2 linked regions of the Prochlorococcus marinus str. MIT 9515 genome follow. The protein of the gene in region 1 interacts with the protein of each later gene in a pairwise test. Links are inferred from orthologs where the notes say so. Each region holds a gene or a part of one and is shown on either strand. Other genes may lie near its edges.

Evidence for each region.
Region 2: the proteins of sfsA (region 1) and P9515_RS03255 interact in binary tests that used the Escherichia coli proteins (3 or more experiments, as listed by UniProt). The link is inferred for Prochlorococcus marinus str. MIT 9515 from one-to-one orthologs.

Annotation. Positions count from the first base shown.
Region 1 is NC_008817.1:269,927-273,115, forward strand. What follows is about bases 140-2,992. They hold sfsA (DNA/RNA nuclease SfsA), read left to right. Parts: upstream 140-1,117; coding sequence 1,118-1,867; downstream 1,868-2,992. Other genes in these bases: murJ (murein biosynthesis integral membrane protein MurJ), read right to left, coding at 140-1,045; P9515_RS01455 (ammonium transporter), read left to right, coding at 2,033-2,992. Also shown: more of murJ, read right to left, coding at 1-139; more of P9515_RS01455, read left to right, coding at 2,993-3,189. UniProt on the Escherichia coli protein: Binds to DNA non-specifically. Could be a regulatory factor involved in maltose metabolism.
Region 2 is NC_008817.1:588,239-591,512, reverse strand. What follows is about bases 77-3,014. They hold P9515_RS03255 (glutamate-5-semialdehyde dehydrogenase), read right to left. Parts: upstream 2,232-3,014; coding sequence 921-2,231; downstream 77-920. Other genes in these bases: P9515_RS03250 (translocation/assembly module TamB domain-containing protein), read right to left, coding at 2,298-3,014; P9515_RS03260 (dihydroneopterin aldolase), read right to left, coding at 547-909; P9515_RS03265 (esterase/lipase family protein), read right to left, coding at 77-541. Outside these bases: more of P9515_RS03265, read right to left, coding at 1-76; more of P9515_RS03250, read right to left, coding at 3,015-3,274. UniProt on the Escherichia coli protein: Catalyzes the NADPH-dependent reduction of L-glutamate 5-phosphate into L-glutamate 5-semialdehyde and phosphate. The product spontaneously undergoes cyclization to form 1-pyrroline-5-carboxylate.

The sequences.
Region 1 (3,189 bases):
TAAAAGCACCTCTTTGAAAAACAAACTGCACTATCTGATTATTAAATGTGATGAAAAAACCCGTTAAAAAAAGAGTTGTTAAAAAACAGTATTCTATTCCTGAGATTAAACTTTTTTCTAGAGCTCTAATTTCTTGATTACTCTGGAATCTTGAAAACTTTGGGAGTAGTGGCAAAATTAAAACGTTTGATAAGATTCCAAGTGGCGCTTGTATAAGAAAGTTACCGTAGGCTAAACCTGATGCAGCTCCTTGAAAACTTGAAGCGAAAAACATATCGATAAAAACATTTATTTGTCCTAAACCTGATGAAATTGATGCAGGCGCGATCAATTTTAAGATTCTTTTCTCTTCACTGTTAACTGATTGGACTCCTAATTTAAATCTTAATAAGCCGATCTTATTTATTTCCCAGAGTTGTATAACGAATTGAATGCAAGTACCTGTCAAGGTTGCTGAAGCTAGTAATCCTGTATAAAAAAAATTATTGGAAGTTGTATTTTGAGAATTTATAATCCAACTGATTGTAATAAATAAAATTGTTGTAAGACTTGTAAAAGCTGGACTTATACTGGATAAGAAAAATTTATTTCTTGAATTGAGAGCTCCAAAACTTAAACCTATAAAAGCTGATAAAGGGATGCAAGGAGTTAGTAATTTTAGTTGGTAACTTGCAATTGATTTGGATTCGATACTTAAATTTGGACCTATAAAATTTATAAAAAAATCGGAATTAAAAAATATAATTATTCCTAATAAAAAAAATAAAAAAGTTAATTTAATACTTACTTTTGTTAGAACAATAGCCCCATCGCGCTTATTAAGAGGGGTTATTACGGCTACAACAGCATTATGTAATGGACCGTTAATACCTCCAATAAGAATAAGTAAAAACCCAGGAATTATGTAAGCATAATTGAACGCATCATATGTTGTTCCAACCCCAAAGGCCGCAGCTATAAATATTTGTCTAATACAACCCGCAGCTTTACTTAGGGATGTGGCAAAGGAAATTGATACTATATTGTTTTTTAAATATGAATTCATTAGATATTGATTAAAATTTTTTCTAAGAAGATATATAGTCAATTATATTTTATTTTATTTTATAGAATATCTATGGATGATCGGATCATTAATTTTGAACCATTAATTGAAGGTGTTTTAATTAAAAGATACAAAAGATTTCTTTCAGATATTAAGCTTGATAATGGTGAGATTGTTACAGCCCATTGCGCTAATACAGGTCCAATGAAAGGGCTTTTAAATGAAGGAGCCAAAGTGCGAATTAGCTATTCTTCCTCTCCTAAAAGAAAGCTATCTTGGACTTGGGAACAAGTAGAAGTAACAGGAATCAATAATGAAAAGGTTTGGGTTGGAATAAATACATTATTTGCAAACAAATTAATTAAAACAGTTATTGAAAAAAACTTACTAAAAGATAAGCTTGGTGATATTGCTACAATCCAATCAGAAGTGGTTTATGGGCAAGATAAAAAAAGTAGAATAGATTTTCTTTTGACTCCAAAAATTTCAAATCCAGATAATCGTAAAATTTTTATTGAGGTTAAAAATACTACCTGGAAAAAAAATAAAATAGCTCTTTTCCCTGATACAGAAACAAAAAGGGGACAAAAACATTTAATAGAATTAAAGGGTGTAATGCCTGAAAGTAAAAGTGTTTTAGTTCCTTGTATTACTAGAAAAGATGTAGATTTTTTTGGTCCAGGGGATGAAGCAGATCCTATTTATGGAGATCTTTTTAGGGATTCAATCGATGCAGGAATGCTTTTAATCCCATGTTGTTTTGAATTTCATAAAGACCACATAACTTGGAAAGGATTTAAACCCTTGAAATTAGATGGCTAATCTGGTGATTTTTGATTTTATTGTAAAAATTTTAATTAAATGAAAATTATTTAATGAGTAACTATCAAATTGGTATAAATGAATACTCGACATAGACAGTTTTCAGAGCAAAATTATGAATGAAAGGAAACAGCATTTGCTGTTTTTTGTAGACTAATTTTTTTTATGACCAATGCTTTGCAAACGCCTCATAGGCGCTCGAGTTCCAAGCTACAAGATGCGAGTCTTGTTAATGGACCCATGCTCCTTTTGAGAAGTATTCGTGGATTCAGTTCAAACCGTTCAATGTTATGGCTTGCAACTGTTCCTCTCTCTTTGTTTGGTTTAGGTATTTTTAATCTTTCAGCTCATGCAGCTGATTTGCCCGAGCTAAATGCAGCTTTTCTTGCTAACAATTTATGGCTTTTGATCGCTACCATTTTAGTGATCTTTATGAATGCTGGCTTCGCTATGGTTGAAGCAGGTATGTGTCGGTCTAAAAACGCCGTTAACATTCTTACTAAAAATCTTTTTGTATTTGCTTTGGCTGTAACCTCTTATTGGTTTATTGGTTATTCACTAATGTACGGGGGAAGTATTGCTGACGGATGGCTTTATTTTGGAGGCCTATTTTTTGATCCAACAGTTACTGCGGATATGGTTACTGATGCTGGATTAGTTCCAACAGTCGATTTCTTATTCCAGTCTGCTTTTGCAGGTACTGCAGCAACTATCGTTTCTGGTCTTGTTGCTGAAAGAGTTAAATTTGGTGAGTTTGTTGTTTTTGCGATTGTTTTAACAGCATTTATTTATCCAATTGCTGGTAGTTGGAAATGGAATGGAGGTTGGCTTGACTCTCTTGGTTTCGTTGACTTTGCTGGTTCTTCAATTGTTCATTCAGTTGGAGCATGGGCAGGTTTGGTAGGAGCTATGCTTCTCGGGCCAAGAATTGGTAAATTTAGAGATGGAAAGCCTCAAGCTATGCCAGGACACAATATGGCTATTGCCACATTGGGTGCTTTGGTTCTATGGATAGGTTGGTATGGATTTAATCCGGGTTCTCAACTTGCTATGGATCAATGGGTCCCATATGTTGCTGTAACAACAACTCTTGCAGCTGCAGCCGGTGCGATAGGAGCAACTATTGTGTCCACTTTAACTTCAGGAAAGCCTGATCTTACAATGATCATTAATGGTATTCTTGCGGGTCTGGTAAGTATTACTGCAGGTTGTGGTGATATGACTCTTGCAGGTGCTTGGTTCGCTGGGCTAGTCGGAGGCATTATCGTTGTATTCTCTGTTGCAGCTGTTGATGCAGCCGAAATTGATGATCCTGTTGGAGC
Region 2 (3,274 bases), 320 kb from region 1 along the record:
AATTTCTATGTTTATAAATTTTTAGTGATATTTTGTCACCGTAATTTAAATTTGCTCTCCATCCTGGGAAAACCATAAGGTCCCAATAAGTAAAAAAACTTATACAATGAATCCCCTTAAGAAGATAATCAGATTTTGACAATTCTCTTAATAAATAGCTATTTATTTTCATTTCAGATATTCCTTTAAATGGATATTTAGGAATTAATTGTGATGCCAATGTTCCTTTGTGAGGTGAACCCACCGTTATAAATCTTCTAGTTCTTTTATAACCATTCATTTTTTTTATCCAATACCTACCAATTATTCCTCCCATTGAGAATCCCAAAATATCAAGTTTTTTTTCATAACCATATTTCTCTAAAATTAAATCATTTAATAAACTAGTTAATTCAACAATAGATGTCATTCCATATTCATGCTTCAAAGTTGGTGCAAAATATTCAATTCCAATCTCATCAAGTTTCGAAGTAATCGAAGAAAAGATATCTGCTGTATTCCAAAGACCATGAATTAATATTATGGGATCTCTTTTTGACAAAACTTTTAATTATTTTCTAAAACTCTTACAATTGAGACCTCTCCATCAAAACCAATTATTGGAGGCTTACATTTCGTTAGTATTATTTTAATTCGGCTAAGTTCAAACTCTTCATCAATAATTTTTAAAATTTCATTTGAATATTTCTCAATAGTAAAGCAACATATTTTCTTGGATTGATATTTTACTATTTCAACTAATTTTGAATAATCAACTGTACTTTTAATATCATCATTTTGAGTACACTTTTCAAAATCAGCCCATAGAAGTACATCTAAACTAAAAAGTTGCCCTAATTCTCTTTCTTCTTCTAGGACACCAACTCTTGACCAAAGTTTAATATTCTTAATTTTTAAATATGTTCCCATTCTTATAATATTTAAAGATCTTTATGGGTATATATTGATTTTCCAGATGAAAAATCATCAACACTATGGCCTTCACCTCTTAAAAAATACTTATACGTTACCAACCCCTCCAGTCCTACTGGACCTCTTGGGGGTAATGTCTGAGTAGATATCCCAACTTCAGCTCCAAAGCCATATCTAAAACCATCTGCGAACCTTGTTGAGCAATTATGAAAAACCCCTGCACTATCTATCTCACTCATGAATTTATTAGCGTTACTTATATTTTCAGTGATTATTCCATCTGTATGTTTTGAACTGAATTTTTGTATATGAGCAATTCCTTCTTCTAAATCATCAACAATTTTTATAGAGAGAATAAGATCTAAATATTCAGTTTGCCAGTCCTCGTAATTAGCTTCAAAAGCGACGCCCAATTTAACAGCTTTTTTATCTCCAATCAACTTAACATTATTAGAATTAAAAATTGGGATAGCTTTTTTCAGAAAGGCAGGGGCAATACTTTTATGTATTAAAAGAGTCTCAATAGCATTACAGGCAGCTGGATATTGAATCTTACTATCTAAAGCCACTTTTAAAGCAATATCAAGATTTACTTCATCGTCTATGTATAAATGACAAATCCCATCAGCATGGCCAAGAACAGGGATTCCTGTATTTTCCTGTATAAATTTAACGAGTTCATTACTTCCTCTTGGAATAATTAAATTTATAAATTTTTCTAAGTTCAGCATCGCCATACTATCTTTTCTACTTGTTAAAAGACAGATAGCGTTATCATCGATATTTGATTTCTGCAAACCCTTCTTAAGTGCACTAACAATTGCTTGATTAGTAAAATTGGCTTCACTCCCCCCTTTAAGCATTACTCCATTCCCAGCTCTAATTGCCAAAGAACTTATTTGCATTACTGCATCAGGTCTTGATTCGAAAATCACTCCTAGCACTCCAATAGGAACTGTTTTTCTCTCTAGAATGAGTCCTTTGGAAAGTTCCTTTTTTATTTGGATTTGACCTAGTGGATCTGACAAGTCACCAACTTTTCTTATCCCTTCTATTCCTAAATTTAGTTTTTCTTTTGATAGCTTTAATCTAGAAAGTAAGGCCTTTGAAATTCCTTTTATTTCTGCTTTTTTATAATCTTCAAAATTAGAGTCAATTATTTCTTTTGAGTTTTTTTCTAGAGAGTCAGCCATTAAATTCAAAGCTCTAATTCTCTCATTATTATTTGTTTGACTAGTTTTAATTGAAGCTAAGCGAAGTTGCTCAGCTTTATCTAAAAGATTATTATCTGGGCTGGGAACTTCAAATATATCAGTCATAATTTGATTTTATTTAAATTTAATAATAAGTCAAAATAAGCATTCTTAAAACTTTTATTTTAGGAATTAATATCTAAAAAATAACTGTAGTTGACTTTTCCACTTTCCATCAGAATCGATAGTTCCTAACAATTCTAAGTTTGGATTAGCTTGCAAAGTAAGTATTCCAAGAGGCGGTAAATCATCCCTGTCGGGTGTTGCTTGAACGGCAAAGTTCACTCTATCTGTAATATCAAGTCCTATTTCAGCAATCCAAGCTTGAGAAGAAAATCCTACATTAGAAGATGAATCTTCGGTATCATTGACTTCAAATTTTTCATTTGAAAAAACATTATTTATTGATTCATTATTCTCTATTAAAGCAGGATATAAAGATAGTTGAAATCGATCACTAAATCCATCTGAACTATTTATTTGAGAAATAAATGCTCTATTTATTAAATTTGCAGAGTTTCCTCCTATCAAACCAATAATTTGAGATCTGTTATAGCTAGGTGTACTTCTTAGTTGTATTTTTTTATTTTCATCTTCAAAAGATAATTGATCGAGAAATCCTTCATATGAAGCCTCAATTTTTATAAGTCTTGTATTACCTATTCCAACTACCCCAAAACCACTTGAACCAACATTCGAATCTAAACCACTTGAACTATTTAGATCTTGATTATTTTCACTAATTGGGATTATTAAATCTGGAACTTTACTAGTTAGTGAAAAGTTGATAAAAGGAACAATGCCACTTCTTGAGGCAAATAAAATATAATTTTCTTTATTTTTATCCAATTTGAAAGGGGTTGTATATAGATTTGCTATACCTTTACTTAAGGTAATAAGTCCTCTAGCGTTTAAATCTTTACCAACATTTCCATTGAAATTCAAATCTAACTTAGTGTCTAAATAAGCTTTAATTATTTCTGAGTATTGAATTCTAAAATCCGGACCAAGTTTTAATTTAAGGTTCTTAAAACTTAAATTCTCAAGATAATTCGGGACATTTTCTCCCAAAAGGAAAGAATTTAATATCGTTTCATTTGAAATTATTT